DNA from 3 places in the Pseudomonas palleroniana genome. Region 3 is predicted to be linked to each of the others. Evidence: predicted binding sites of a transcription regulator. Region 3 holds the regulator's gene; each other region holds the start of a gene.
What was found. The regulator sigma-54, encoded in region 3, starts transcription at its own class of promoters, with help from an activator protein. The targets are predictions, from matches to a motif close to ANTGGCATNNANNTTGCTNT.
Positions count from the first base shown of each region.

Region 1: the regulator sigma-54 is predicted to act here: its motif matches at 4,406-4,425, upstream of MJP36_RS10090 (CmpA/NrtA family ABC transporter substrate-binding protein).
Region 2: the regulator sigma-54 is predicted to act here: its motif matches at 8,301-8,320, upstream of flgB (flagellar basal body rod protein FlgB).

Region 1 is NZ_CP092411.1:2,189,040-2,199,632, forward strand. It holds gene MJP36_RS10075 (bifunctional protein-serine/threonine kinase/phosphatase) at 1-1,062, opposite strand, end outside; gene MJP36_RS10080 (nitrate/nitrite transporter) at 1,062-2,273, opposite strand; gene MJP36_RS10085 (ANTAR domain-containing response regulator) at 2,483-3,058, opposite strand; gene MJP36_RS10090 (CmpA/NrtA family ABC transporter substrate-binding protein) at 3,072-4,277, opposite strand; gene MJP36_RS10095 (secretin N-terminal domain-containing protein) at 4,554-5,441, shown strand; gene MJP36_RS10100 (winged helix-turn-helix domain-containing protein) at 5,622-6,008, shown strand; gene MJP36_RS10105 (transglycosylase SLT domain-containing protein) at 6,001-6,462, shown strand; gene MJP36_RS10110 (quinone-dependent dihydroorotate dehydrogenase) at 6,549-7,580, shown strand; gene rmf (ribosome modulation factor) at 7,982-8,197, opposite strand; gene rlmKL (bifunctional 23S rRNA (guanine(2069)-N(7))-methyltransferase RlmK/23S rRNA (guanine(2445)-N(2))-methyltransferase RlmL) at 8,730-10,593, shown strand, end outside.
Region 2 is NZ_CP092411.1:2,018,101-2,028,693, reverse strand. It holds gene MJP36_RS09265 (response regulator) at 1-464, opposite strand, end outside; gene MJP36_RS09260 (ribonucleoside-diphosphate reductase subunit alpha) at 1,112-4,006, shown strand; gene MJP36_RS09255 (hypothetical protein) at 4,124-5,158, opposite strand; gene flgE (flagellar hook protein FlgE) at 5,315-6,625, opposite strand; gene flgD (flagellar hook assembly protein FlgD) at 6,657-7,388, opposite strand; gene flgC (flagellar basal body rod protein FlgC) at 7,405-7,848, opposite strand; gene flgB (flagellar basal body rod protein FlgB) at 7,852-8,259, opposite strand; gene cheR (protein-glutamate O-methyltransferase CheR) at 8,493-9,320, opposite strand; gene MJP36_RS09225 (chemotaxis protein CheV) at 9,362-10,294, opposite strand; gene flgA (flagellar basal body P-ring formation chaperone FlgA) at 10,386-10,593, shown strand, end outside.
Region 3 is NZ_CP092411.1:5,683,487-5,694,079, forward strand. It holds gene MJP36_RS25545 (KpsF/GutQ family sugar-phosphate isomerase) at 1-549, shown strand, start outside; gene MJP36_RS25550 (KdsC family phosphatase) at 550-1,074, shown strand; gene lptC (LPS export ABC transporter periplasmic protein LptC) at 1,083-1,655, shown strand; gene lptA (lipopolysaccharide transport periplasmic protein LptA) at 1,642-2,175, shown strand; gene lptB (LPS export ABC transporter ATP-binding protein) at 2,175-2,900, shown strand; gene MJP36_RS25570 (RNA polymerase factor sigma-54) at 3,085-4,578, shown strand; gene hpf (ribosome hibernation-promoting factor, HPF/YfiA family) at 4,654-4,959, shown strand; gene ptsN (PTS IIA-like nitrogen regulatory protein PtsN) at 4,970-5,434, shown strand; gene rapZ (RNase adapter RapZ) at 5,437-6,294, shown strand; gene MJP36_RS25590 (HPr family phosphocarrier protein) at 6,311-6,583, shown strand; gene MJP36_RS25595 (ZIP family metal transporter) at 6,621-7,514, opposite strand; gene MJP36_RS25600 (superoxide dismutase) at 7,551-8,162, opposite strand; gene MJP36_RS25605 (hypothetical protein) at 8,164-8,607, opposite strand; gene MJP36_RS25610 (class II fumarate hydratase) at 8,635-10,011, opposite strand; gene MJP36_RS25615 (hypothetical protein) at 10,004-10,399, opposite strand; gene pmbA (metalloprotease PmbA) at 10,545-10,593, opposite strand, start outside.

The DNA.
Region 1 (10,593 bases), 2.7 Mb from region 3:
CAGAGGGCCCTGGCGCCGGAACAGCTCGGCCAGGGTCTGCCCCGGATATTCACGCATCACATAGTACAAATGCTGACGGCCGCCGGCCGCGTGAACTTCAGGAAAGGCGCGCCCGGCCACCCGGCGCAGAAACCATTCTTCCGACAGCAGAGCCTGGCCCGCATCGCTGTCATCGTCGCAGTCCAGCGGCAGGGTTTTCAGTAACCACGGCTGCTGCTGGGTGTCGTGCACCCGGTACAGCAAGGACTGTCGACTTTGTGCCAGCACCCCTTCAACCTGCCAGCCTTCAAACCGTTGCCCGGCTTTCAGCAGCGGCGGCAACGGCCATTGCTGCAACTGCACCAACGCATCGCCGAGCGTGGCGCCGCCGAGTTGGTCGACACGCACCAGCAGGGCGCTGGCATTGTCCAGGCTGCCGGCCAGGTGCGCGGCGTTGACCAGGGTATTGACCGCCGTATCGAGATCGCTTTGCTCACGCAGGATGGCACGGATGCTGTGGTCGCCCAGGGTGGCCCAGACGCCATCGCTGAGCAGCAGGAAGCATTCGCCTGCACGCAGTTCGCCGTCGAGAAAATCCAGCACCAGGTGTTGGTCCAGGCCGAGGGCACGCTTGAGCACATGCTGCATGCCCGGTTGTTCCCACACGTGATCTTCGCTGATGCGCAACAATTGGTCGTCGAGCCAGCGATACACCCGGCAGTCTCCCACATGGGCCAGGGTGAAACGTTGCCCACGAAACACCAGGGCGCTGAGGGTGGTCAGCAACGGCTGGCCGCCGCCATTGGCTTGCAGCCAGCGATTCTGGGCGAGCAGTAACCGTTCGAGCGCCTGGGCCACGCCCCAGGTTTGCGGCGTGGCGTAGTAGTCCAGGGCCAGGGCCTGCAAGGTCGAGCGTGCGGCCAGGCCGCCGTCGGCACATTGGCTGACGCCATCGGCCATGGCACATAAATAGCCTTTGCTTGCGGCCAACTCCGCCACGGGAGTGACCACCCGCAGTGCGTCCTGGTTTTCCGCCCGTGGGCCGATGGCGCTGGCCTGGGCGACGCTCAGTTGCAGGCTCATCAGACGCGCGCGGCGGTCACGGCAGCCGAGCCCCAGGTGGTTCTCCAGCGCCGTTTGACGCCGTACAGGCCGAACCAGGCCAATACGCCAAGGCTGGCGAACAACCACAGTGCCATCTGATAACTGCCGGTGCTTTGCTTGATCGCACCCATGCCCGCCGCCAGGGCGAAACCACCGATGCCGCCGGCCATACCGATCAGGCCGGTCATCACGCCGATCTCACGGCGAAAGCGCTGGGGCACCAACTGGAACACCGCACCGTTACCGGCACCGAGGCCGAGCATGGTGCACACGAAAAGCGCCAATGCAGCGTAGGAACTGGGCAGGTTGAAGCCCACCGCGGCGATGCAGATCGCGGCCACGCTGTACATGCCGAGCAGGGTGCGAATCCCGCCGAAACGGTCAGCCAGGGCACCGCCCAGCGGGCGCATCAGGCTGCCGCCGAAGACACAGGCGGCGGTGTAGTAGCCGGCGGTCACCGGGCTCAGGCCGTACTGGTCGTTGAAGTAGCCGGGCAGGGCGCTGGCCAGGCCGATAAAACCGCCGAACGTCACGCTGTAAAAGAACATGAACCACCAACTGTCACGGTCGCCCAGCGCCTTGAAGTAATCGGCCATGGCTTTGGGTTTCGGGCGTTCAGGGGCGTTGCGGGCGAGCCAGGCGAAGACGATCAGGGTCAGCACCAACGGAATCAGCGCAAAGCCGAACACGTTGCTCCAGCCGAACGCCGCCGCGAGGACCGGTGCCAGCAAGGCGGCGAACACCGTGCCTGAGTTACCTGCGCCGGCGATGCCCATGGCCTTGCCCTGGTGTTCCGCAGGGTACCATTGGGACGCCAAGGGCAGCGCCACTGCAAACGACGCACCGGCCATGCCCAGGAATACGCCCAGCAACAAGGCTTGTTCGTAGCTGTGGATCCCCAGTTTCCAGGCACCGAACAAGGCACTGATCACAATCACCTGGCCAATCAGTCCGGCGGTCTTGGGCGACAGCCTGTCGGCCAGCATGCCCATGACAAAGCGCAGAGCCGCGCCCGCCAGGATCGGCGTGGCCACCACCAGGCCGCGTTGTTGGGTGGTCAGGTGCAGGTCGGCGGCGATTTGCACCGCCAGCGGGCCGAGCAGGTACCACACCATGAAACTCAGGTCGAAATACAGGAACGCGGCGAACAGGGTCGGGGTGTGCCCGGATTTCCAGAAGCTTGATTTCATCACGCACCTCAACGGTTGGGAGTCTGTAAGAAGGCCGAGTGATGGAGCTGCCGACCGTGGCCGCCCCATCCGCCCCATGCGCTGGGGCCAAAACGAAAAAACGCCGCCACCGGGTTTGCGAGGGCAAACCGGGTGGGCGACGTCTTTGTCGTGGAGGGGCAACCGCCGTTGGTTACCTGTGATGAATGCTTAGCAAGAGCTGCGCCAGTTCAGCCAAGCAACTCGCTCATGGCGATGATCTGTTCCGCCACCTGAATCAGTTTTTGCTGGCGGCTCATGGCTTGGCGGCGCATCAGGGTGTAGGCCTCTTCTTCATTACAGTGCTTCATTTTCATCAGCATGCCCTTGGCCAGTTCGATGCGTTTGCGCTCGGCCAACTGCTGGTCACGCGCCTGGAGCTGGGCGCGCAGGGCCTGGTCGCTCTCAAAGCGCGCCATGGCCACGTCGAGGATCGGTTGCAGGCGCTGGGCCTGGATACCTTCGACGATATAGGCGCTGACGCCGGACTTGATCGCCTGGCGCATCACACTCGGATCATGCTCGTCGGTGAACATCACGATCGGCCGTGGCTGATCGCGGCTTAACAACACCACTTGCTCCATCACATCGCGGCCGGGCGACTCGGTATCGATCAGGATCACATCCGGGCGCACCGTTTCGACGCGCGCGGGCAGGTCGATGGTCAGGCCGGACTCATCGATTACCTCGAAACCGGCCTCGGTCAGTGCGGCCTTGAGCCGGCCGACCTTGCTCGGGGTGTCGTTGATCAACAGGATTCGCAACATCGGGCACCTCCTGTCAGCGCAGAGCCTGGCGGTTCGCAGGTTCGGCCATGGCGTGCAGGCGGAAGCTGCGAGCGTAAGCGGCGGGATCGGAGCCGTCCCAGACCTTGCCGTCGATCAACTGGCTGCTGCGCATGTCTTCGTTGTTCGCGTGCACGCCCACCGCTTGGGCGGCTTGGCGATACAGCTTCAGTTGCTGCACCTGACGCGCCGTGCCGAGGTAGTCGGGGTCTTCCCGCAGCAGGCCCCAGCGGCGGAATTGGGTCATGAACCACATGCCGTCGGACAGGTACGGCAGGTTCACCTCGCCCTCGGCGAAAAAGCGCAACCCGTGGGGATCTTGCCAACGGTTGCCCAGGCCATCGTCATACACACCGAGCAGACGCGGCTCTATGCAATCGAGCGGTGCGTCGAGGTAGTCGCGGGCGCTGAGCAGCTGTGCGGTGGAGCGCCGGTTTTCCTGGCTGTTTTCGATGAAGCGGCTGGCTTCCAGGATGGCCATCACCAGCACACGCGCCGTGTTGGGGTACTGGTCGACGAAGGCTTGGGTGCAGCCGAGCACTTTTTCCGGGTGGTCCGGCCAGATCGCCTGGGTCGTAGCCAGCGTAAAGCCCTGGCGCTGTTGTACCGCGCTGGCGCACCAGGGTTCGCCGACACAAAAACCATCGATTCGCCCGGCTTGCAGGTGCGCGACCATCTGCGGCGGCGGTACGACCACGCTGTCGACATCCTTAAGGGGATGAATGCCCTGGCTCGCCAGCCAGTAATACAGCCACATGGCGTGGGTGCCTGTGGGAAAGGTCTGGGCGAATGTCAGTTTTGTTCGGCTTTGGTGCACGTGGCGTTCCAATGCCTCAGGAGTGACCACGCCTTGCTGCTGCAAAGCGGGGGACAGGTTGATGCTCTGACCGTTCTGGTTGAGCCCCATCAGCACGGCCATCTCGGTAGGCGTTACGCCGCCAATGCCCAGGTGTACCGCATAGATCAGCCCGTACAGGCTGTGGGCGGCGTCCAGCTCGCCGCTGACCAGTTTGTCGCGCAGAGTGGCCCAGGATGCCTGGCGCTTGAGGTTGAGTGTGAGCCCATACGGCTGGGCAAACCCCTGAGTGGCCGCGACCACCAGGGAGGCGCAATCGGTCAAGGCCATGAAGCCCAGGTCGAGGCTGCTTTTTTCCGGAGCGTCGCTGCCGTTGACCCAGGCCAGCGGATCTGAACTCTTCATCAACACCTACCTTTTTCTCTCACAAAAAAGCGCCGTTCCTACAGATGGCCGCGCAGGCCATTGCAGGGTAACGACGCCTTTGTCCGTAAGCCCGCTCCGTCGTTGGTGCGCGCTCAGATACAGAGTGCATAGCAAGGCACATGCCACGGGCTGCCGTCAGTTTTTCATCAAGATTGAGCGCTGCCTGCCTTTCAGTATGGCCGCCTCTTAACGCCGCTCTGCCGAGGAAAACCCAAGGTGCATGCTGATTTCCCTGCAACGAGGCTCCGCCTCCGGTTGCGCAACGGGCTGTTGTGCGCGGTGCTGTTGCTGGGCAGTTTCGCGGCCCGGGCCGAGGCTTATCAGGCCAGGGATGAAAGCCTACAGGCGCTGTTGGGCGAGCTGTCGGTGGCACTGGGCATGCCTGTCGTGACCAGCCGGGAAGCGTCTGGCAGACGGGTGAGCGGGACGTTCGATTTCAGCGCGCCGCAACAGGCCCTGGAGGCGCTGGCCCGGCAGGAAGACCTGATCTGGCATAGCGATGGGCAAGGGCTGTACGTCTACGCTGCCGCAGAGGCGAGAAGCCTGGCGGTAGGGCTGCGCCATATTGCTGTCGACGCGATGCGTCGGGCAATGCGGCGTACGGGGTTGGATGAGTCGCGCTATCCGCTGCGTGAGAACGGGGCGCGCACGTTTTATGTGTGGGGGCCGCCGAACTATGTCGAGCAAGTGTTGCGGCTGGCCCAATTGATGGACCGGCCACGCCGAGATGTGCGCCTGGGTAAGTTCTCATTGGCAGTGGTGCAGGTGTTCAACACGCATGTGGAGGATCGCCAATACGGGGCCGGCGCCAACCCGGTGCGTTCGCCGGGGATGGCATCAATGATTCTGGCGCTGTTGTCCAGCGAGCAGAAAAGGTTACTGGCCGACGGGAGCCTTGCCCTGACCGCCTACCCGGATACCAACAGCCTGTTGATCAAGGGCAAGCCTGTCCAGGTGCGGCTGATCGAAAAGCTGGTTGCCGAACTGGATGTCCCCAAGCGACCGAATGAGATTTCGGTCTGGCGAGTGGGCATGGCTCAAGGTGAGCCCACGCCGGCGTCTGGGCCGCCGCCCTTGACTGCGGCGCAGTATGAGCGCGTGCAGCGTGCGTTTGTCCGACCCGGGCGCGAGCCGCCTCCGTGAACCAGCGTGGTTTATTCGCTCGGCAGCGAATTGTCTTACCGGGAGTGGCCAAAAAGCGCCGTTCGAATGGGTTTTTTCCTAACGCGGGCCGTAAGACAGGTTTTTATAGTCGTGAGGTTGGCGGCGAGCCGGTACAGGAAATAAGGATTGGAATGTCAGTAGTCGGATGCAGAGGTACGCATGCCCGTGATGATTGAGCTCGCGACGCAGACCCTCGTCTTTGCTCACTGGACCCTGCACCCTGATGGCCGGTTGACAGGCGGGGAGGCGGATATTCAGTTGCCACCCAAGGAGGGGCAGGTGCTGCGATTGCTGCTGGCCTCGGCCGGCACGCTGGTGACCAAGGACCGTTTGCTGGAGCGGGTGTGGCCCCGCGGGGAAGTGGCTGAGGAGTCACTCACGCGCTGCATCTATGCCTTGCGCAAGCATTTGCGCGGCGACAAGGCGTTTATCAAGACGATCTACGGCCGAGGCTATCGTTTTACCTGTCCGGTGCAGGTTGAAGGGTCTGAGCGTGGGCGATTGACGCACGTGTGTCCGGGCTGTGGGCAGTTGAGCCATGTATAAGCGGTGGGGCCAAGCCGTGTTGTTGAGCCTGTTGATGGGCAGCCAGACGGCGTTGGCTTATTGCTGGGAGGAGGTTGCCGGTCGCTATGACCTCGAACCGGAGTTGCTCCAGGCCATTGCTGCCGTCGAGTCGGGTTATCGTGCCGGGGCGATGAACTACGCCAACCGTAATGGCACGCGTGATATCGGCTTGATGCAGATCAACAGCATTCATTTGCCGCGCTTGCGCAAGCTGGGCATCACCGAAGAGCGGCTGCTGAATGAGCCTTGCCTGTCTGTCGAGGTCGGCGCCTCGATACTCGCCGAGTTTATCCAACGCTTCGGCTACAACTGGACGGCTGTCGGCTCATACAACGTGGGGGCGGGGGCAGGGCCCAAGCGCGATGCATTGCGCCTGCAATACGCGCAGAAGATCTGGGCGCGCTATGAGGCGTTGGTCGCCAATCGCTACTGACGATTGGGCCGCACGCCTCGCATGCGGCCTATGACCCCGGCTATAATCGCCGCCACCTTTCGCCGCCATCCGAGTCTAGCCCGCCCATGTATACCCTGGCCCGCCAGCTGTTGTTCAAACTTTCCCCGGAAACCTCCCATGATCTGTCCCTGGACTTGATCGGTGCCGGTGGCCGCCTGGGTCTCAATGGCCTGGTATGCAAGGCTGCGGCGAAAGTGCCGGTGTCGGTGATGGGGCTCGAGTTCCCTAACCCGGTCGGCTTGGCTGCGGGCCTGGACAAGAACGGCGCGGCCATCGACGGTTTTGCGCAGCTGGGTTTCGGCTTTGTCGAAATCGGCACCGTGACCCCGCGCCCGCAGCCGGGTAACCCCAAGCCACGCATCTTCCGCCTGCCGGAAGCCGAGGCGATCATCAACCGCATGGGCTTCAACAACCTGGGGGTCGATCATCTGCTGTCGCGGGTGCAGGCGGCGAAGTACAAGGGCGTCCTGGGGATCAATATCGGCAAGAACTTCGACACGCCCGTGGAGCGTGCGGTGGATGACTACCTGATCTGCCTGGACAAGGTCTACGCCCATGCCAGCTACGTCACCGTCAACGTCAGTTCGCCGAATACCCCGGGCCTGCGCAGCCTGCAGTTCGGTGACTCCCTCAAGCAATTGCTCGAAGCCTTGCGCCAGCGCCAGGAAGACCTGGCGGTGCGTCATGGCAAGCGCGTGCCTTTGGCAATCAAGATTGCCCCGGACATGAGTGATGAAGAAACCGTGCTGGTGGCTCAGGCCCTGATGGACTCGGGCATGGACGCGGTGATCGCGACCAACACGACCCTCAGCCGCGTCGGTGTTGAGGGTCTGGCGCATGGGGATGAGGCGGGTGGCCTGTCGGGTGCGCCGGTACGGGACAAGAGCACGCACATCGTCAAGGTGCTGGCGGCTGAGCTGGCCGGGCGTTTGCCGATCATTGCCGTGGGCGGTATCACCGAAGGCAAGCATGCTGCCGAGAAGATCGCGGCCGGCGCCAGTCTGGTGCAGTTGTACTCCGGTTTCATCTACAAAGGGCCGGCACTGATTCGCGAGGCGGTGGATGCGATCGCGGCGAGCGGGCTTGCGTCGCGCTGAGCTCACCGCGCTCTTTGTAGTGAGCGGGCTCGCCCTAATGCCAGTCAGTTAAGGCTTAACGCTGTCACTGTGGGAGGGGGCTTGCTCCCGATAGCGGTGGGTCAGTCGATAAACTGCTGGCTAGCACACCCTCATCGGGAGCAAGCCCCCTCCCACAAGTTATTCATCGTCCGTTCTATCGCTTAACTGACTGGCATTAGGGCTTGCCCCGCGCGGCGGTGTGTCAGGCGGCTCAAACTTACCTGACACACCGCAGCGCGGGGCAAGCCCGCTCACTACAAGAGCAGCAATAAAAAGGGCTCCATAAGGAGCCCCTGGGCCGAAGCCCGCCGCCCGAATGGGGCGTGCGTGGTTAATTCATTACAGCTTCAAAAGTGTCGTGTCGGAGTTAAGTGCCCTGATTAGCCGACGGCGTGAAGTTCGTTGAGTCTGTGGATGCCCGCAGTGCCAGTCATACCGTCCCAGTTGTCGCCGCGTCCTTCTCGCCAGCCGTTGATCCAGGCTTGGCGTACCGACGGTAGAGTAAAAGGGCAAAGCTCACGGGATTTTCCATGAACGCCATATTGATATCCGCGTAAAAATGCTCTTTCCAACGGATCACGCTTAAGTCTTCTCATAGGGTGTTTCCCTCACTTGTTGACTGTCTTGATATCCTTCAGCCTCATCCGAGGCCGGGCAGAGTTTTTCTGCCGTTGGTGGGCTCGCTGCCGGCGTGGCGAGCCAATGTGTCGGCGTCGTTACGGCGCCAACCTGTGTTGAGTTCTAACCAATAGGTCACATGGATTCAATGATCGTTTTGTCATAAGCACGTAACGATAACGATGCTATAGCCATAAGCTGGGATGGCTTTTCGCCCCATTTATCGGGCAAAGCCAGCTATGATGTGCCTTGCGAAGCGGATAGGTTTAATCCTTTAGTGAGAATGTCCGCCCGTTGCAGTCGGTTATTATTCGACGAAGGGTCGGAATATTACTTTCTGTTACAGCCAATTGTTTATCTGCCCCGTCAATTCAAGGCCCAAAAGCCCGGCAGCCGGGGTGGAACGGCACATTCGTGCCACGCGAGCACTCTTCGAGAAAAGTGCTTGATTGAAAACCGAGCCGGCGATGCGTCGCCCGTTCACTGATTGCTGAAAAGCCTGGAATGCCCATGTCGGACCGTTTTGAACTCTTCCTCACCTGCCCCAAGGGCCTTGAAGGCCTGCTGATCGAGGAAGCCGTCGGGCTTGGCCTTGAGGACGCCCGTGAGCACACCTCGGCCGTGCGCGGCATGGCCGATATGGAAACCGCCTACCGCCTGTGCCTCTGGTCGCGCCTGGCCAACCGTGTGTTGCTGGTACTCAAGCGCTTCCCGATGAAGGACGCCGAAGACCTCTACCATGGCGTGCTGGATATCGAATGGGCTGACCACATGGTCCCGGATGGCACCCTGGCGGTGGAATTCAGTGGCCATGGTTCCGGTATCGACAACACCCACTTCGGCGCGCTGAAGGTCAAGGATGCGATCGTCGACAAACTGCGCACCCCGACCGGCGAACGCCCGTCCATCGACAAGATCAACCCGGACCTGCGTATTCACCTGCGCCTGGACCGTGGCGAGGCGATCCTGTCCCTCGACCTGTCCGGCCACAGCCTGCACCAGCGCGGTTACCGCCTGCAGCAGGGCGCCGCACCGTTGAAGGAAAACCTGGCGGCCGCGATCCTGATCCGTGCCGGCTGGCCGCGCATTGCCGCCGAGGGCGGCGCGCTGACCGACCCGATGTGCGGTGTGGGCACCTTCCTGGTGGAAGGCGCGATGATCGCTGCCGACATGGCGCCCAACCTCAATCGTGAACTGTGGGGCTTCACCACCTGGCTGGGTCACGTCCCGGCATTGTGGAAGAAACTGCATGCCGAGGCCGCTGAACGTGCCGCCGTCGGCATGAACAAAACCCCGCTGTGGATTCGGGGCTACGAGGCTGATCCTCGTCTTATCCAGCCGGCACGCAATAACATCGAACGCGCAGGCCTTAGCCATTGGATCAAGGTGTACCAGGGCGAAGTCGGCACCTTCGAGCCGCGCCCGGACCAGAACCAGAAAGGCCTGGTGATCTGCAACCCACCCTACGGTGAGCGTCTGGGTGATGAAGCCAGCCTGTTGTACCTCTACCAGAACCTAGGCGAGCGCCTGCGCCAGGCCTGTATGGGCTGGGAAGCGGCGGTGTTTACCGGCGCGCCGGACCTGGGCAAGCGCATGGGGATCCGCAGCCACAAGCAGTATTCGTTCTGGAACGGTGCCTTGCCGTGCAAATTGCTGCTGATCAAGGTCAACCCGGACCAATTCGTCACGGGCGAGCGCCGCACGCCCGAGCAGCGTCAGGCCGAACGTGAGCAAGCCGCCTACGATCAAGCCCCGGCCGAGCCGCAAGAGCGCCAGTACAACAAGAACGGTAACCCGATCAAGCCGGCCCCGGCTCCTGTGGTCGAGCAGGCACGCTTGAGTGAAGGCGGGCAGATGTTCGCCAACCGCCTGCAGAAAAACCTCAAGCTGCTGGGCAAGTGGGCCAAGCGCGAAGGCGTGGATTGCTACCGCGTGTACGACGCCGATATGCCGGAATACTCCATGGCCATCGACCTGTACCACGACTGGGTGCACGTGCAGGAATACGCCGCGCCGAAATCCATCGACCCGGAAAAAGCCTCCGCGCGCATGTTCGATGCGCTGGCGGCCATTCCCCAGGCGCTGAACGTCGACAAGAGCCGCGTCGTGGTCAAGCGTCGCGAGCGTCAGAGCGGCACCAAGCAGTACGAGCGTCAGAGCGCCCAGGGCAAGTTCACCGAAGTCAGCGAAGGCGGCGTGAAGTTGCTGGTCAACCTCACGGATTACCTGGACACCGGTCTGTTCCTCGACCACCGTCCGATGCGCTTGCGCATCCAGAAAGAGGCCGCCGGCAAGCGCTTCCTCAACCTGTATTGCTATACCGCCACCGCCAGTGTGCACGCGGCCAAGGGCGGCGCGCGCAGTACCACCAGCG
Region 2 (10,593 bases), 2.5 Mb from region 3:
TCATGCAGCCAGGCTTCGCGCAGGGCGTTGTCCACGACCAAGGGACCAAACTGCAAGCGACGCTGGTTCTCCACAACGCCGGCTTCCGTCGGCTCGCTGCGCCGCAGCAGGGCTTGAATGCGCGCCAGCAGCAAGCGTGGGCGCACGGGTTTGCACACATAGTCATCCGCCCCCAAGTCCAGTCCCTGCACCTGATCCATGTCATCGGTACGGGCGGTCAGCATCAGGATCACCCCGTCGTAGCGCGCACGCACCTTGCGACAGATACTCAAGCCGTCTTCGCCGGGCAGCATCAAGTCGAGGATCACCAGGTCCGGCTGTTCGTCGATAATACGCGCCGCAGCCCGGGCGCCATGGCCCTCCACCGACACCTGCAGGCCGTTGCTCTGCAGGTAATCACGGGTCAACTCGGCCAATCGCTCGTCGTCCTCGACAATCAGTATTTGCCAGGCCTCTTGCTCCACGGGTGATCCTCGTCGCGATAGAGAGTCGTTATGACAATGCGGCCGGATAGGGGAGCAAGCGTGTCTATCTCCCACATGCTTCTCTCACATGCTTCTCCCACATGCTGATCTTCGCCGGCCACACCTTATTTGTAATGTTCAGAGGGCATAACAGAGGCCGATTGTAGCCACGGGCCTGCCCTTGCGCACAAGCCCGGAAATCCACTCGGTGATCGCATTTTTTTGTGATAGGGTTCGCGCCCTTCGAAAAAGGCTCGGTTGTTTTGCACCCGAAACATTTAATGACAAACGGTGCAATCCAGCAGTAACGCGGCCTACACGGGCATTCGACCTTTCTTACACATTTTACTCACAACCTTATCCACAGGTTACTCCGTTGCTAACCCCTCAAAAACGCATTATCTTGTACCTCGAGGACAAACGAGACCCTACATGTAGGGTTTTCGAGCAAAGTGCCTAACCACACAAGTGGCTCGAAACTCAAGCGCTTTATTTGTTAGCGCGACGTGGAACCAACAGATTTTCAGTAGACCAAACCGCTCACGCGGATGGCATCTGTTCTCCATCCCCGACATGGAAAACGGTACGGGTGTTGCAGGAAAAGCCTGGCACTCGCAATCAAATATAGAACGTGGAGACAACCCCCCATGCAAACCGACACAACTCGCGAGAACCCGCAAGGCTCCGTGCCGCAGGCCGCTGATTCAAACCTGGATCTGTCCGCCACTGCACCCGGCCAACTGCGTGTGATCAAGCGTAACGGCACTGTCGTTCCTTACACCGATGACAAAATCACCGTCGCCATCACCAAAGCGTTTCTTGCAGTTGAAGGCGGCACCGCTGCTGCCTCGTCGCGCATCCACGATACCGTTGCCCGCCTGACCGAACAGGTCACCGCGACTTTCAAACGTCGCATGCCTTCGGGCGGCACCATCCACATCGAAGAAATCCAGGACCAGGTCGAGCTGGCCCTGATGCGTGCCGGCGAGCAGAAAGTCGCTCGCGACTACGTGATCTACCGTGACTCGCGCGCCAAGGAACGTGCCGTGCGCTCCCCCGCTGAAGAAGCTGCGGTGCAAGCTCACCCGTCGATCCGCATCACCCTGGCCGACGGTTCGTTTGCACCGTTGGACCTGGGCCGCCTGAACACCATCATCACCGAAGCCTGTGAAGGCCTGGAAGAAGTCGACGGCGACCTGATCCAGCGTGAAACCCTGAAGAACCTGTACGACGGCGTGGCCCTGACCGACGTCAACACCGCCCTGGTGATGACCGCCCGTACCCTGGTCGAGCGTGAGCCGAACTACTCGTTCGTGACCGCGCGCCTGCTGATGGACACCCTGCGCGCCGAAGGCCTGGGCTTCCTGGGCGTGGCCGACAGCGCCACCCACCACGAGATGGCCGACCTGTACGCCAAGGCCCTGCCGGCCTACATCGCCAAGGGTATCGAATTCGAATTGCTGAACCCGGTCCTGGCCTCCTTCGACCTGGAAAAACTCGGCAAGGCGATCAATCACGAGCGTGACCAGCAGTTCACCTACCTGGGCCTGCAAACCCTGTACGACCGTTACTTCATCCACAAGGACGGTGTGCGCTTCGAACTGCCGCAAGTGTTCTTCATGCGCGTGGCCATGGGCCTGGCGATCGAAGAGAAGCACAAAGAAGACCGTGCGATCGAGTTCTACAACCTGCTGTCGTCGTTCGACTACATGTCGTCAACGCCGACCCTGTTCAACGCCGGTACCCTGCGTCCACAGCTGTCCAGCTGCTACCTGACCACCGTGCCGGATGACCTGTCGGGCATCTACCACGCGATCCACGACAACGCCATGCTGTCCAAATTCGCTGGCGGCCTGGGTAACGACTGGACGCCGGTGCGCGCACTGGGTTCGTACATCAAGGGCACCAACGGCAAGTCCCAGGGCGTTGTACCGTTCCTGAAAGTCGTGAACGACACCGCCGTCGCGGTCAACCAGGGTGGCAAGCGCAAAGGCGCTGTGTGTGCCTACCTGGAAACCTGGCACATGGACATTGAAGAGTTCATCGAGCTGCGCAAGAACACCGGTGATGACCGTCGTCGTACCCACGACATGAACACGGCCAACTGGATCCCTGACCTGTTCATGAAGCGCGTCTTCGATGACGGCAAATGGACCCTGTTCTCGCCATCCGAAGTACCGGACCTGCACGACCTGACCGGCAAAGCCTTCGAAGAGCGCTACGAGTACTACGAAGCCCTCACCGAGTACCCAGGCAAGGTCAAGCTGTTCAAGACCATCCAGGCCAAAGACCTGTGGCGCAAAATGCTGTCGATGCTGTTCGAAACCGGCCACCCATGGCTGACGTTCAAGGACCCATGCAACCTGCGCAGCCCGCAACAGCACGTCGGCGTGGTCCACAGCTCGAACCTGTGCACCGAGATCACCTTGAACACCAACAAGGACGAGATCGCCGTTTGCAACCTGGGCTCGATCAACCTGCCGAACCACATCGTCAACGGCAAGCTGGACACCGCCAAACTGGAACGTACCGTCAACACTGCCGTTCGCATGCTCGATAACGTTATCGACATCAACTACTACTCGGTACCACAGGCGCAGAACTCCAACTTCAAGCACCGTCCAGTGGGCCTGGGCATCATGGGCTTCCAGGACGCGCTGTACCTGCAGCACATTCCGTACGGTTCGGATGCCGCGGTCGAGTTCGCCGACAAGTCCATGGAAGCGGTCAGCTACTACGCGATCCAGGCGTCCTGCGACCTGGCCGACGAGCGCGGTGCCTACGAGACGTTCCAGGGTTCGCTGTGGTCCAAGGGCATCCTGCCGCTGGACTCGCAACAGATCCTGATCGAAGCCCGTGGCCAGAAGTACATCGACGTTGACCTGAAAGAAACCCTGGACTGGGCACCGGTACGTGCCCGTGTGCAGAAAGGCATTCGTAACTCCAACATCATGGCCATCGCACCGACCGCCACCATCGCCAACATCACCGGCGTGTCGCAGTCGATCGAACCGACCTACCAGAACCTGTATGTGAAATCGAACCTGTCGGGCGAATTCACCGTGATCAACCCGTACCTGGTTCGCGACCTCAAGGCCCGCGGCCTGTGGGACTCGGTCATGATCAACGACCTGAAGTACTACGACGGTTCCGTGCAGCAGATCGAGCGCATCCCGCAAGAACTCAAAGAGCTCTACGCGACGGCCTTCGAAGTGGACACCAAGTGGATCGTTGACGCCGCCAGCCGTCGTCAGAAGTGGATCGACCAGGCGCAGTCGCTGAACCTGTACATCGCCGGTGCATCGGGCAAGAAGCTGGACGTGACCTACCGCATGGCTTGGTACCGTGGCCTGAAAACCACTTACTACCTCCGTGCCCTGGCCGCGACCAGCACCGAGAAGTCGACCATCAACACCGGTAAGCTGAACGCTGTTTCCAGCGGTAACCACGGTGATGATTCGGTTCTCGCAGCGCCAGCCGGCCCGGCCCCCGTGCCAAAGGCTTGCGCGATCGATGAGCCGGATTGCGAAGCTTGCCAATAAGCTGAACCGGTCCCGGGCTTGAACAGCCGGGATTGAAAAACCCCCGATAGACCCTGGCTGCAATGGGGTTTATCGGGGGTTTTCTTTTCGGGGGTTTTCTTTAGTCGGACAGGCCGCTTAGAACAAGACGGTCGCCAGCCCCGACCTGGGCGCTCCACCTCGCTGCCCCCACAGCTCGATCCGGCCATTGATCACGGCCATCGAGTGACCGTTGTACTCCACCGTGCCCACCTTGCTGTTTCTCAAGTCCGAGTCAGTTGCCGGCCGGTAACGTCCTTTGAGCCCCAAACGATCCAAACCTTCCCGGCTGTCTTCCCCGTTGTTCAAGCTGTTCAATGCAGCCCGGTAACTGCGTCCGGCAGTGCCATCGTTGTTTTCCATTTGAGCCCGCTTTGCGCTCACGGCATACATGAAGTTTGCGTCGGTCATCATTTGCGGGTCATCCCCCCTGAAGCGTGCCTCTCGCGCTGCAAGTTGCAACTCGCCCTTGGACAAGTACAGCTTGAAGCCATCGCGCATGGTCACGTCATAACCGTCGCCATTTTCCTTGACCTCTTTGTACACATCGGTGGGCTTCTGGCCGTACTGCATCATCGCCGCCTTTATCGCGGAAACCGTGATGCAATTGCCGTCCGGCCCCTGACTGAACCCACTCCAGATGTTGTCCGGTTTCTTCCCCGGATTACTGTAGTCCGGCTTGTAGTTGAAATGTTTCGCCCCTTCGGTAATGGGCTTGTTGCTCATGGATTCACTGGGGCCGAAATCGCTTCTAGGCACGCCAGGACCACGACCACCACTGCCTGGCGACACCGGTGATGGGCTGGGCGGGGCGTCATCCGCATCCGGAAACCATTCCTTCAACAGTCGCTTGAGAAACTCACGAAACTGCGCGGAAGCCTCTGCGATCAGCTCGTCAATCAGCGCCTTGAATTTCTCGTCGCCCAGCTTCTCGCGCAGCGCATTGAGTTTGTCGCGCACGTCCCGGGCCGTCTGGGACTTGGAACCTTGCTCGGCGTCAAACAGCTCGTTGAGCAGCTTCTTGATCGCACCCGCTTCATCAACAGGCGCGACAGGTGGCGACGGTGCTGGCACTACACCCGGCGTGGAACCCACGCGCCCATATTCGAACCCCACTACACCTGAATTCCACATTCCCAAGCCTCTCCATTGAGTCACTGGCCTACTCAGTGGCGATTCAGGACTCAGGCGTTCCACAGCATTCCTTTACTCCTCAGCGGGCGTTTTCCCACGCAAAAAAAAGCCCCTCAAACGAGGGGCCTGTTCAGACTGCATGCCAACCCAGATGCATCAGGTCATCTGGATAATGGTTTGCATGATCGTGCTCTGGGTGGAGATGGTCTTGGCGTTCGCCTGATAGTTGCTCTGGGCCTTGATCAGGTCCACCAGCTCGTTGGTCAGGTTGACGTTGGAGCTCTCCAGGGATTTGGATACGATCGAACCCAGGGTACCGGCTTGCGGGTTGTCATAACCCGGCTGGCCCGAGGCGAAGGTCTCTTTCCAGGTGGTGCTGCCGGCCGGCTGCAGGCCTTGCTCGTTGTTGAAGCTGGCCAAGGAGAGCTGGCCGATCGCCTTGCTCTGCTGGTTGCTGAATGTTGCGAACAGCACGCCGCTACCATCAATGTTCAAGCCGGTAATCTGGCCGGTGGCGTAACCATCGGTGACCGGTGGGTTACGGTAGGTGGCCGAGTTGTACTGGGTGATGTTAGCCATGTTGATGGCGATACCGGTCGGGTTGGCCGTCGCGCCGTTTGGCGTCCACACACCATTGGTCACTGTACCTGGGGTCCAGTTGGCAATGGTCAGCGTAGTGCTGGACGCGCCACCAGTAACGATCCCGGTGAGTTTGCCTGCGCCGTCAAAGCTCAAGGTCGAAGCAACCGGCGGTGTGGAGCCCGTGCCCGTCGGCGCCGTACCATCGGGGTTGCGGCCATCGATTAGGGTGTAGGAATTCCAGGTATTGCCACCGGTCTTGACCAGGTACTGCACCATCGAATGTGAGTTGCCCTGATTATCATACAAGGTGGTGTTGTATTGGGTCGTGAAGGTTTCGGACTTGGTGGGATCGAACGGTGTGGCCGTCTGGTCGATCACCGGCGACGATGAGTTCAGGTTGCTTTGGGAGTCCACTTTGGTGGAGGCCTTGGGCGGCAGGTTCGACAGGTTCAATTGCAAGTCGGTCAGGGCGCCCTTGATAATGTTGCCATTGGCATCCGCCGCGTAGCCTTGCAAGCGCGAGGTACCGGTGTTGTTGACGATGAAGCCGTCTTTATCCGAGTGGAAGGAACCGTTACGGGTGTATTCCAGCGACCCGTCACTGCCCTTCTGGACGAAGAAGCCGCCCCCCTGGATCGCCATATCCAACAGGCCGCCGCTGCCGACGACATCACCCTGGGTGAATTGCTGGGACACGGCTGCCAGGCTCACACCGCTGCCGACACTGTTCTGGCCAGTACCCAGCTTGGAAGCTGCGTAGATGTCGGCGAATTCTGCACGCGACGTTTTGAAGCCGGTGGTCGCAACGTTGGCGATGTTGTTACCGGTCACGTCCAGCTGTTTGTTGGCCGCATAGAGGCCGCTAAGGCCGATATTAAAAGACATGTTTCTCTCCCTCTGCCGTATTTAGCCGGCTCTATGTACCGATAGTCTGAATTTGCGACAGCTTGACGCTGCCCATGCCACCTGCAAGGTTGAGCAGCATCTCGCCGCCGGTCTTGCTCAATGTCACGCTGGTCACCGTGGCGGGCAGCGAAGTCAACAGGGCAGCAGAGTCGCCCTTGTCATTCTTGTAGGTGGCGTTGAAGGTGTAGGTGCCCGTTGGAGCGACTTCACCCTTGTCGTTCTTGCCGTCCCAGATAAAGCTGCTATTACCGGCACTCTGGGCGCCCATATCGATGGTGCGCACCACGTTCCCATCCTTGTCGGTGATCTTGACGGAGACGTTACCCGTCGCTGCCGTCACCGCCACCGAGCCGGTCATGCTCTTGCTGGTATCGACCAACGCTTTGTCGGTCTGGGTGATGATCGAGCGCCCGACCAACGACGAGGCTTGCAGCGCCTGCGACGAGCTGAAGTTGCTGGAGATCGCATTCACCGAGTCATTCAGGGTGTTGATGCCTTCCAGGCTGCTGAACTGGGCCAGTTGCGCCACGAACGCGCCGTTATCCTGGGGCGACAGCGGGTTCTGGTTTTTCAGTTGGGTCACCAGCAGTTGCATGAACGCATCCTTGCCCAGTGCCTGGTTACCCGTGGCGGCCTTGGCAGCGTTATTGAGACTGCTGTTGTCTGTCGCCGTCTTGACCTTGGTATTGAACAGGTCCTGAACCGGCGTGTTGGCTGGATTAGTGGTATCAACAATGGCCATTATTTGGCGCCCCTTATCACTGACCCAGGGTCAGGACCTTCTGCATCATGGTTTTGGCGGTGTTCATCATTTCCGCATTGGTCTGGAACGAGCGGCTGGCGGAGATCATGTCAGCCATTTCCTCGACCACGTTGACGTTGGGGTAGTACACGTAGCCCTTTTCGTTCGCAGCAGGGTGGTTGGGCTCGTAGCGGGCCTCAAGGTTGCTCTGGTCTTCGACCACACCCAACACCTGCACGCCGGAGCCTGCGGCATCCTGATTCTGGAACAGCGAATCGCTGCCGTTGCCCTGGCCACCTTGGAACATGGTGGCGAACACCGGGTGACGGGCGCGGTAGGTCTGGTCGATGCTCGAAGACACGGTCTCGGCGTTGGCGATGTTACTGGCGACGGTGTTCAAACGCGTGGTCTGCGCGCTCATGCCACTGCCGGCAATATTGAAAACACTGGACAGGGACATGGCTTACTCTCCACGCAGGGCTGACATCAGCCCTTTGAATTTACTGTTGAGCAGGGTGAAGCTGGCCTGAAAGTTCACCGAGTTCTCGGCATAGGCCGATTGCTCCAGCTGGGCGTCGACGGTGTTCTGGTCGATCGACGGTTGCATCGGCGTGCGATACAACAACGCCTCATCACCACTGCTCAGGCCCTGTGCTTCGATATGCCGGCTATTGGTCATATTCAAGGCAAAGGTGCCGTTCTTGGTCTTGTCCTGCTGCGCCGCGAGCACAGCGGAGAAATCCAGATCCCGAGCCTTGTAGTTCGGGGTGTCGGCGTTGGTAATGTTGTTGGCCAGGACTTCGGCACGCTGGGCGCGGAAGCCCAGGGCTTGTTCGTGGATACCGAGCGCTTTATCGAAGCTGATGCTCATGGCGGAAACCTTTAGGCTGACCTGCTTTTCGTATCTGGGTTATAGCAAGGCTCATGCCAATTCTTCGAAGGCCCGTATTTCAAGGGTTTGCTGGATGCTGTTAAGCGGCAATGCCAGAAAAGCGGCAATGGACTTCCGCGTGAAGCCAGTAAAGCGGCAATGCATGTTGCCGCTTTGAGGCGAAAAAATGGGAGGCCTGTGTGGGGCCTCCCATTTTTTTGTTCAAGGGTGCATCACTTCGCCTGGTAGATGATCCCAGGGCTGCATTGCACCATCTGGTAATGATCCGGCAAACCGTTCAACGCTTCTGAAGCCCCCAGGAACAGGTAGCCGCCACGCTTGAGGGTGCCGTGGATGCGCAACAGGATGTCTTTCTTCACTTCGGCCGAGAAATAGATCAGCACGTTGCGGCAAAACACCATGTCAAACTTGCCCAGACTGGCATAGCTGTCGAGCAGGTTGAACGAGCGAAACTCCACGCGATTCTTGATCGGCGCCTTGACCGCCCATCGCCCTGCCCCTTTAGGCTCAAAGTAACGCTGCAGGCGCTCCTGGGAAAGCCCACGCCCCAGAGCAAGGCTGTCGTATTCGCCGGTCTTGCAATTGGTCAGCATGGTGCCGGACAAGTCGGTGGCAACAATTTGTGCCCCCGCCTTCAGCTGGCCCATGTTGGTTCGCTCAAACTCATCGATAGACATCGAGATCGAATACGGTTCCTGCCCCGAAGAGCACGCCGCCGACCAGATGCGCAGGCGCTGGCCCGGGCTGGCCTTGATAGCCTCCGGCAGCACTTTGCTCTTGAGCACCTCAAAGGGGTAGGTGTCGCGAAACCATAGGGTCTCGTTGGTGGTCATCGCATCGACCACCATTTCCTTGAGCCCACTGCGCGGCTGTCCCTGGATGCGCTGAACCAACTCGCCCAGCGACTTGATACCCTGCTGCTCCATCAGCTTGTTGAGACGGCTGGATACCAGGTACTGCTTGTTTTCACCGAGCAATATGCCACAGGCCTTTTCCAGGAAGACCCGGAACTGTTCGAAATCCAAATTACCCGTAGACAATGATACCGCCTCTTAAATCGTGTGATCGCTAGGGAAATCCCCTAGCCGTGATCTGCAGCCTTGATCCGGTCGACTACCCGGGATGCCAGGTCATCAGGGCGGAATTTGGCCAGGAAGTCATCAGCGCCGACCTTCTTGACCATTGCCTGATTGAATACACCCGACAATGAAGTATGCAGGATGATATGCAATTTTTGCATGCGTGGATCGCTGCGTATTTCGGCCGTGAGGGTATAACCATCCATTTCCGGCATCTCGATGTCGGAAATCATCATCAAGAACTCCTCTTCCGGCTTCTTGCCCTCATCGACCAGGTTACGCAGGTAATCCAGCGCCTGGCGACCATCATTAAGAGCCACCACGTCCACGCCAACGGTTTGCAGACAACGCGTGACCTGCTTGCGAGCGACCGAGGAGTCATCCACGGTCAGTACGCGCAGGGATACCGCCTTGTGCGCGGTTTCCGCGTCGACCACGCCTACCGAGATAGACTCCGAGGTCGGCGCCACTTCGGCGAGGATCTTCTCCACGTCGATGATTTCCACCAACTGGTTATCAACCCGCGTCACCGCCGTGAGGTAGTGATCGCGCCCAGTGCCCTTGGGTGGCGGATGGATCTCTTCCCAGTTCATGTTGACGATACGTTCCACCGAGCGCACCAGGAAACCCTGGGTCTTGGTGTTGTATTCCGTGATGATCACGAACGGGCTTCCGCGGTCCTGCAAACCGGCGGAACCTGTGGCCAGTGCCAGGTCAAGAATCGGGATGGTCGCACCACGGATGTTGGCTACACCACACACCACAGGGCTGGATTTGGGCATGATCGTCAATTTGGGACACTGCAACACTTCCCGAACTTTAAACACGTTGATGCCATATAGCTGGCTGCCGTCCAGGCGAAAAAGCAACAACTCCAGGCGATTCTGCCCTACCAGCTGTGTACGCTGGTTTACTGAATCCATTACACCTGCCATGCCTGCACTCCTACGCTAAAACCTTGGGCCATACCTACAAGGCGGCGCGCGCCCTAACACGAAACGGCACGAGCTTTGCTATTTATTGGCCATGGACATTAAAACGACAGTTTCCCGACACCCCCGCCCTCGCTACCGCAGACTGCTCTGCGCCACGATGGTTTTGCTTGCCTTGACGGCAGGCGCTACGACCCGTGCCGACAACGTCACATTGCCTGATCTACTTATCGGCGTCACTCAGGGCTTTCTTGAGTTCACTGTAGAAGATTATCTGACAACCACACAAACGCCGGGACGCT
Region 3 (10,593 bases):
CATGTGGCCCATGAAGCCTGCCCACTGAACCTGGCTCCGACCTCTTCGACCACCGCGGCCCTGGTCATGGGCGACGCCCTGGCCGTAGCGCTGCTGGAGGCTCGCGGCTTTACCGCTGAAGACTTCGCGTTCTCCCACCCGGGCGGCGCCCTGGGCCGTCGCCTGCTGCTGAAGGTGGAAAACGTCATGCATGCCGGCGATGAACTGCCCCACGTCCAACGCGGCACGTTGCTCAAGGACGCGTTGATGGAGATGACCCGCAAGGGCCTGGGCATGACCGTGATCCTGGAGACCGACGGACGCCTGGCCGGAGTCTTCACCGACGGCGACCTGCGCCGAACCCTGGACCGTACCATTGATATCCACACCGCAACCATCGATGCGGTGATGACGCCCCACGGCAAGACGGCCCGCCCGGAAATGCTCGCGGCCGAAGCCCTGAAGATCATGGAAGACCACAAGATCGGCGCGCTGGTGGTAGTCGACAGCGACGACCGCCCGATTGGCGCGTTGAACATGCACGACTTACTGCGTGCGGGAGTGATGTAAATGACCGACGACCTGCTGCAACGCGGAAAGAACATCAAACTGGCGATTTTCGACGTCGATGGCGTGCTGACCGATGGCCGCCTGTATTTCCTCGAGGATGGCAGCGAATTCAAGACTTTCAACACGCTTGATGGCCAAGGCATCAAAATGTTGATGGCCGCGGGCGTGCAAACCGCGATTATCAGCGGTCGAAAGACACCCGTTGTGGAACGCCGCGCACAAAACCTGGGGATTCCTCACCTCTATCAGGGCCGTGAGGATAAACTGGTGGTTCTGGACGAGCTTCTTGGCCAACTCAACCTAAGCTATGAGCAGGTCGCCTACTTGGGCGATGACCTGCCCGACCTGCCGGTCATTCGCCGGGTGGGCCTGGGCATGGCCGTCGCGAACGCCGCAGCTTTTGTGCGTGAACACGCGCATGGCGTCACCACTGCCCGTGGCGGTGAAGGTGCCGCCCGCGAGTTCTGCGAATTGATCCTGCGCGCCCAGGGCAGTCTTGAAGCGGCCCACGCCGCCTACCTATAGAGCGTTTTATGCTGAGCAAAAAGATTCGCAACTTCCTGTTATTCGGAGTCATCGCCGCGATCTTCCTGGCGGTGGGCTACTGGAATATCAGCCCGGAGCGCTTCCTCGACAAACCTGTCGTGCAGGTTGATGCAGGCGCTATCGACTATTACGCAACCAACGCCTACAGCGTGCAGTTCCTGCCCGACGGCAAGGTGCAGTACGAGATGACGGCGGACAAGGTCGAACATTTGAAAGCGTCCGAGGTCACTTTGCTGACCAACCCGGACATGAACCTGTACCGTGGCACCGAGTTCCCTTGGCATGTCACGAGCCTGCGCGGCGAAGTCAACCCGGACGGCACCCAGGTAGAGTTGATCGATTCGGTGCGCATTGCGCGCACCGACGAACAGAAGCGCGACACCATCATCACCAGCAGTCGCATGACCGTATTCCCACAACAGCAATATGCGCAGACCGAGCAAGACGTTAGAATCGACGGCGCTGGCGGTGTATCGACTGGCAAGGGAATGAAAGCGTATTTGAAAGAAAGCAGGATACACCTGCTATCGAACGTAAGAGGACAGTATGAGGCTCGTTAAAACCCTCCCTATTTTGCTCGGTCTGGGCGCAGCACTGGGAAGCGTGAGCGCCTGGGCTCTGCCGAACGATAGCCAGCAACCGATCCACATCCAGGCCAACGATGCCCAATTGGACGACAAGAAAGGCATTGCTACCTACACGGGCGATGTGATCATTACCCAGGGCTCGATGAAAATCACCGGCAACACGGTGACGCTCACTCGCACCCCCGCTGGCGACATCGACGTGGTGACCTCGGTGGGCAACCTGGCTTACTTCGAGCAGAAGCAAGCCGCGACCGATCCGGGACCGATGAAGGGCTACGGCAAGACCATCCAGTACCACGCCCAGCAAAACCGCATCATTTTGATCGACCAGGCCAAAGTGATCAGCACCGACGGCAACTCCACGGAAGGTGAAAAAATCACCTATGACACCGTGAAACAGATCGCCAACGCCGGTCGCGCCAATGGCAACAAGGTCAGCGCACCTCGTCCGCGTGTCGACATGGTTATCCAGCCGAAGAAGAAGGCCGAGTAATGGCAACCCTGAAAGCCCAGCATCTGGCCAAGGCCTATAAAAGCCGTCAGGTCGTGCGCGACGTCAGCTTGTCGATCGACAGTGGCCAGATCGTCGGTTTGCTCGGCCCCAACGGTGCCGGCAAGACCACTTGCTTCTATATGATCGTCGGCCTGGTCCAGGCGGATCAGGGTCGCGTGCTGATCGACGACCTGGATGTCAGCCACCAGCCCATGCACGGTCGTGCTCGGGCCGGCATCGGCTATCTTCCGCAGGAAGCGTCGATCTTCCGCAAACTGTCGGTGGCCGACAACATCATGGCGATCCTGGAGACCCGCAAGGAACTCGACCGTGATGGCCGCCGCAAAGAGCTGGAAAGCCTGCTGCAGGAATTCCACATCAACCACATTCGCGACAACCTCGGCATGAGCCTGTCCGGTGGTGAGCGTCGCCGAGTGGAGATCGCCCGCGCCCTGGCCACCGCACCGAAGTTCATCCTGCTGGACGAACCCTTTGCCGGCGTCGACCCGATCTCGGTTGGCGACATCAAACAGATCATCCACCACCTCAAGGCCAAGGGCATCGGCGTACTGATCACCGATCACAACGTTCGCGAGACGCTGGATATCTGTGAAACCGCCTATATCGTCAACGATGGCCAACTGATCGCCGAAGGTGACTCCGCGACCATTCTGGCCAACGAACTGGTCAAGGAAGTGTACCTGGGCCACGAGTTCCGCTTGTAAACACCGCGGTGTCACGGCTATTGCCAATGCGCGCGGTAGTCAATAAAAACCTCAGGCTTTTTATTGTTACCGCGCTCTAGGCAAAGCCCCCGATATCAGGCATATAATTTGCTTATGTTTGGCGCTCACGCGCCCTGTCGTGGATGGCGCAATGCGCCGGCGAATAAGGTGTTAAGCCCCTGCCATGAAACCATCGCTAGTCCTGAGAATGGGCCAGCAGCTGACGATGACACCGCAGCTGCAACAGGCCATCCGCCTGCTCCAATTGTCGACCCTGGACCTGCAACAGGAAATCCAGGAGGCCCTGGAGTCCAATCCGATGCTCGAACGCCAGGAAGACGGCGACGACTTCGATAATACGGACCCGCTGGCCGACAACATCGAGCAAAAACCCAACTCCGACGTGCAGGAACCCTCCTATCAGGAAACCGCCCCTACGGTGGACAACCTCGAGGACGGCGAATGGAACGAACGCATCCCCAACGAGCTTCCCGTGGATACCGCCTGGGAAGACGTCTACCAGACCAGCGCCAGCAGCCTGCCCAGCAGCGACGATGACGAGTGGGACTTCACCACCCGCACGTCCGCCGGCGAGAGCCTGCAAAGCCATCTGTTGTGGCAGTTGAACCTGGCGCCGATGTCCGACACCGACCGCCTGATCGCCGTAACACTGATCGACTGCATCAACAACCAGGGCTACCTGGACGAAACCCTTGATGAAATCCTCGAGGCATTCGACCCGGAACTGGACATCGAACTGGACGAAATCGAAGCCGTCCTGCACCGCATCCAGCAGTTCGAGCCCGCCGGCATCGGTGCCCGTACACTCAGCGAATGCCTGCTGTTGCAATTGCGCCAGCTGCCCGCCAAGACCCCTTGGCTGGTCGAAGCCCAGCGCCTGGTGACCGACTATATCGACCTGCTGGGCAGCCGCGACTACAGCCAGTTGATGCGCCGCATGAAGCTCAAGGAAGACGACCTGCGCCAGGTGATCGAGCTGGTACAGAGCCTCAACCCGCGCCCAGGCTCACAGATCGAGTCCAGCGAAGCCGAGTATGTCGTGCCCGACGTAATCGTGCGCAAGGACAATGAGCGCTGGCTCGTCGAGCTGAACCAGGAGTCGGTGCCGCGCCTGCGAGTCAACCCGCAATATGCAGGCTTTGTGCGCCGCGCCGACACCAGCGCCGACAACACCTTCATGCGCAACCAACTGCAGGAAGCCCGCTGGTTCATCAAGAGCCTGCAAAGCCGCAACGAAACCCTGATGAAAGTGGCCACCCAGATCGTCGAGCATCAGCGCGGCTTCCTGGAGTATGGCGACGAAGCGATGAAACCGCTTGTGCTGCACGATATCGCCGAAGCAGTGGGCATGCACGAGTCGACGATCTCCCGGGTAACCACGCAAAAATTCATGCATACCCCCCGGGGTATTTATGAGTTGAAATACTTTTTCTCAAGCCACGTCAGCACCTCCGAAGGCGGCGAATGCTCGTCCACGGCAATCCGCGCGATCATCAAAAAACTGGTTGCCGCGGAAAATCAGAAAAAGCCATTGAGTGACAGTAAGATCGCTGGTTTACTGGAGGCACAAGGCATTCAGGTCGCCCGTCGAACCGTCGCCAAGTACCGCGAGTCCCTCGGGATCGCGCCTTCCAGCGAGCGTAAGCGTTTGATGTGACGGGCGGGCCACAGCGTTCCAGTGGCAGGCACCCCGGCCTGCCGCTTTATGCACTGGCAACGAAGGAGAAGCTGTATGCAAGTCAACATCAGTGGACACCAGCTGGAAGTCACCAAACCCCTGCGTGAATACACCGAAAGCAAGCTGAACAAGCTTGCGGGGCATTTTGACAAGATCACCAACGTGCAGGTCATCATGGAGGTCGATAAGCTCAAGCAGAAAATCGAGGCCACCCTGCACGTACCGAATGCCAAGCTCGTCGCCAATGCGGAACATGAAGACATGTACGCGGCGATCGACTCGCTCTACGACAAGCTCGACCGCCAACTCATAAAGCATAAGGAAAAGAATCTGCACCTGATGCAAGGTACAGGTCGCTAACGCCCCTCCCATGATCCGACTTGAAACCATCCTGACCCCCGGCCGTTCCCTTGTGAACGTGCCGGGCGGCAGCAAGAAAAAAGCCCTCGAACAAATTGCCAACCTGATCAGCCGCGAAGTGCCGGATCTGGAGATGCAGGATGTCTTCGAGGCGCTGGTTGCCCGTGAAAAACTCGGCTCTACCGGTTTTGGCAATGGCATCGCCATTCCGCACTGCCGCCTCAAAGGTTGTGAAGCGCCCGTGAGCGCCCTGCTGCACTTGGAAGCGCCCATCGATTTCGACGCCATCGACGGCGCCCCGGTCGACCTGCTGTTCGTGCTACTGGTCCCACAGGCCGCCACCGACGCACACCTGGAACTGCTTCGGCAGATCGCCAGCATGCTCGACCGCAAGGAAGTACGCGACAAACTACGCAGCGCCAGCAGCAACGAGGCGCTCTATCAGGTTGTCCTGGATGAACAAAACGGGCAGTAATCATGCGTTTGATCATCGTCAGCGGCCGTTCCGGCTCAGGTAAAAGCACCGCTCTCAATGTTCTTGAGGACAGCGGTTTTTATTGCATCGACAACTTACCCGCCGGTCTGCTGCCTGAATTGGCGGAACGTGCGTTGATCCATACCGAACTGGCGCAGCCGTTGGTGGCCGTATCGATTGACGCCCGCAACCTGCCCAGCCACCTCTCCCGCTTCCCGGAGTTGCTCGAGGAAGTACGCGCCAAGCACATTCATTGCGACGTGCTGTATCTGGATGCCGACGAAGAGACGCTGCTCAAACGCTTCTCGGAAACCCGTCGACGTCATCCGCTCAGCAGCCCACATCGATCTCTGGCTGAAGCCATTGAGGACGAAACCACGTTGCTGGGGCCAATCATTGACCTCGCCGACCTGAAGATCAACACCACCAGCCTCAACCTGTACCAACTACGCGACGCGATCAAGCTGCGCCTGTTGAACCAGCCCGAGCCCGGCACCGCGTTTCTCGTGGAGTCGTTCGGCTTCAAGCGCGGCATGCCGGTGGATGCCGACCTGGTGTTCGATGTCCGCTGCTTGCCTAACCCCTACTGGAAGCCAGAGCTGCGCGACCAGTCCGGGCTGGATCAACCCGTTATCGACTACCTTGCAGCACAGCCGGATGTAGAGGATATGTTCCAGGATATCTCTACTTACCTGCTCAAATGGTTGCCGCGCTTCGCCGCGAGCAATCGGGCCTATGTCACGATTGCCATTGGTTGCACCGGCGGCCATCACCGCTCTGTCTATTTGACCGAACGACTGGGCCAGGTTTTGCAACACACCCTCAAGAACGTCCAGGTTCGCCACCGCGACCTTAGCTGAAAGGAACACCCCCGCGATGCCCGCTCTGGAAATTGAAATCATCAACAAGCTCGGCTTGCACGCCCGGGCTTCCGCCAAATTCGTCGGCGTTGCCGGGCAGTTCCCCTGTCAGATTCGCGCCGGCCGCACCCCGGAATCGATGGTCGATGGCAAAAGCATCATGGCCATGATGATGCTGGCTGCCGGCAAGGGCACCCGGATCCACCTGAAGACGGAAGGCGAGCAGGAACAGGAAGCGATGGACGCCTTGGTGAAGTTGATCAACAACTACTTTGATGAGGGTGAGTAAACCCACCCGTTGAAAACTGCGTGGAGCTGAAACGGCTTCACCCCAACGCAGTATCCATGACCATCATCAGGCAAAACCCGATACACAGCCCCAGGCTGGCGAGCTTTTCGTGACCATTGCGCCTCGATTCGGGGATCACTTCATGGGTTACCACCAGCAACATCGCACCGGCGGCCAACGCCATCCCCAATGGCAACAGCACCTCGGCCAGGCTTACCAGCCATGCGCAAAGCACGGCAAAGACAGGCTCGACCAACCCGGATGCAGCACCGATCAAGAATGCCTTGAACCGTGACATCCCTGCCCCCGCTAATACCAGCGCTATCACCAGACCTTCAGGCACGTCCTGCAGGGCAATGCCCATGGCCAAACTGTCGGCATCGGGTACGCCACCCCCAGCGGAGACGCCCACCGCCATACCTTCCGGAATGTTGTGGGCAATGATCGCGAACACAAATAGCCAGATACGCGGCGGGATTACCGGCTTGTCCGGTGTCCCCACCAATATTTCGGGGCTGGCACCAGAAACCTTGCGATCAACCAGATACAGCCAGAAAGCACCCAGCATGATGCCGAAGCTGATCAATCCGCTCGCGCCCCAGGGCGATAACCCGAGGTTCTGGGCGGCAGAGATACCCGGCACGACCAACGAGAACGCGGTCGCCGCCAACATCACCCCCGCACCAAATCCCAGCAGGGAATCGCTCAGCGCGACCGGCATGCGCCGAATCACCAGCACCGGGACCGCCCCCAACGCCGTGCCAAGCGCACAGATCGCCCCGCCCTGCAGGGCACGCAGAATGCGTGGTTCCAGGCCCAACCAGGCCAGCCCATGGGCTACCAGCAACGCAGTACCTGCCAATAGCAGCAGCGAGCCAAACGCATAGCGAAACAGGCGCCCGCTGCCGATCGTCAGTGTTTCAGTGCCCATTGGTCACCCTTGGATCTTGTTTTAGGGAGGTGAGGGTCAGGCCAAGGCAGCCTGATAACGAGCGGCGACTTCCGGCCAGTTGATGACGCTGTAGAAGGCATTGATGTATTCCGGGCGACGGTTCTGATACTGCAGGTAGTAGGCGTGCTCCCAGACATCCAGCCCGAGGATCGGCGTATTGCCGCTCATCAACGGGCTGTCCTGATTGCCGCTGCTCTCCACCACCAGGGTCTTGCCTGGAGTGATACTGAGCCAGGCCCAGCCACTGCCGAAACGGGTCAGCGCGGCTTTGGTAAAGGCTTCCTTGAAACGCTCAAAGCCGCCCAATTGCTCGTCGATAGCCCGGCCCAGCACGCCCTCGGGCTGGCCGCCGCCCTTGGGTGACATCACTGCCCAGAACAGCGAGTGGTTGGCATGACCGCCGCCCTGATTGATCACTGCCGCGCGCAGTGTTTCAGGCAATTGCTGGACGCTGGACACCAGTTTCTCTACCGGCCAGCCCGCGAACTCAGTCCCGTCAACCGCCGCGTTGAGGTTGTTGATATAAGTCTGGTGATGCTTGGTGTAGTGAATTTCCATGGTCTGTGCATCGATATGCGGCTCGAGGGCATCGTAGGCATAAGGCAAGGCAGGCAAGGTGTAGGTCATATCAATGCGCTCCGTAATAAGGGTTGTTGCGGGTCGACGCATCCGGTTGCGTCGCAGCGCCGCCCAACAAGCGATGAGTACGTGGGTATTCACCGTGATCGCTGATGAAATTCAACAACTCGACATAGGTCTTGCTGCTCTGGCGCAGCGCCGCCTCGCGCAACTGCGGGCTCAGACGCGGATCCTGCAGGGTCTGCAACAGGCGTTGGTGAATGGCGCAGAGGTATTCCGCGCTTTCTTCCGGCTGGTTCAGGCGCAGGTGCAGGTCCGCCAGGTTGTGATGGGAAATGACGCAGGCCGCCACTGCTTCTTCGGCATCCGCCCAGCGCTCAAACAGCACTTGAGCCAGGGCCAGCGCTTGCAAATAGGCCTCGCGGGCGTCGACCAACTCACCCTGCATAAAGCAGCGATTGGCGCGTTCGATCGTGCGTTTCCAGTGCTCCATGGTGAGCCTCCAAAGCAGAGTCGTTGATTACACGCCGCCGGCCGTGAGTTTTACCGGGTCCAGCAGCATTTCCAGCTGACTACGGGGCAAGTCAGTGTGTTCAAGGGCTACGTCAATCACCGGTCGCCCTTGTTGATAGGCTTTTTTGGCGATTTCGGCGGCCTTCTGGTAACCAATGATCGGGTTGAGCGCGGTGACCAGGATCGGATTGCGCGACAGCGCTTCCTTGAGCTTGGCCTCATTGACCTTGAAGCTGGCGATAGCCTTGTCCGCCAGCAATCGGCTGGAATTGGCCAGCAATTCAAGGCTGCTGAGCAGGTTCTGGGCGATGATCGGCAGCATCACGTTCAGCTCGAAGTTGCCCGACTGGCCGGCGACGGTAATCACCGAGTCATTGCCAATCACTTGCGCGGCCACCATGGCGGTCGCCTCCGGGATCACCGGGTTGACCTTGCCCGGCATGATCGAGGAGCCCGGCTGCAGCCCTTCCAGCTCGATTTCGCCAAGCCCGGCGAGGGGACCGGAGTTCATCCAGCGCAGGTCGTTGGCGATTTTCATCAGTGAGACGGCGGTGGCTTTCAATTGACCGGAAACGGCGACGGCAGTGTCCTGGGAGCCGATCAGGGCAAACAGGTTCTTGCCTGGCGTGAATTTCACGCCGGTCAAACCACTCAGTTGCTGGCTGAAACGTGCAGCGAACTCCGGGTGTGCGTTGATCCCGGTGCCGACAGCCGTGCCTCCTTGAGCCAGGGCCTGCAAGCTTGGCAGCAAGTCCTGCAAATGCCCGATATTGGCCTTGAGTTGCTGCGCCCAGCCGTTGAGCACCTGGCTCATGCGCACCGGCATGGCGTCCATCAGGTGGGTGCGGCCGGTCTTGATGAAGGGATGGACGGCTTCGGCCTTTTGCTCGATCACCTGAACCAGATGCAGCAGGGCTGGCAACGTTTGCTCATGCAGCACCAACGCGGCGCTGACATGGATAGTGGTCGGGATGATGTCGTTGCTGCTCTGGCCGCAGTTGACATGATCGTTGGGGTTGACTACCTCACCGAGCAAGCGGGTGGCCAGAGTTGCAATCACTTCATTGGCATTCATGTTGGAACTGGTGCCGGACCCGGTCTGGAAGATATCCACCGGGAAGTGCGGCATGAAATCACCTTCGAGCAAGCCTTGGGCGGCATCGACGATGGCCTTGCCCTGTGCTTCGCTGATCTGTTTGAGGTCGACATTGACCTTGGCGGCAGCCACCTTGGCCAGGATCAAGGCTCGAATGAATTGCGCCGGCATGCGCTGGTGACTGATTGGGAAATTGTTCACCGCGCGCTGGGTCTGCGCGCCATACAGCGCGTCGGCAGGTACTTGAAGTTCGCCCATGCTGTCGCGTTCGATACGGGTGTTACTCATCGTTAGATCCTTGCACCAGGTCAGAGTGAGAAAGTGATGGCAGCAATTGGCAGGTCGCCAACTGCCAGGCAAAGGTCTGCCAGCGCTTGAGGCGGCAGGCGCAGCGGGAGAGTTTTTCCAGGTCACGCAATGGGCGCCATGCCTGATCCAGGCACAGGGATCGCCAGTGCCATGGCAAGGCGATATCACTGGCGGTGTCGATCAAGAGACGGAATGAGGTTTCGGCGATCGTCCACGGATGGGTCGCAGTGCAGCACGCCAGGTATCGGCCTTCGTTGAGGTAATGTTCGATCAGGCGAGGCTCATTGGGATCAAGGCCGCAGCGGATCTGACGGCTCATCCAGCGCCAGCTTTCCAGGTACGGATCCTCATGCAGGACAGAACTCATGATCTACACTCGCTCGATAATGATATTCATTATTAAATGATATTAAGAATCAAAACAAGACGAGAAATTCAGTTCGACTTTTACATAGCCAAAAAAAAGCACGCCATCTTCGGGATGGCGTGCTTTTTTATGAAGCGCTGTGTGATCAGCTGCCGGCGACGGTCATCCGCTCGATCAGTACCGACCCCGTGCGA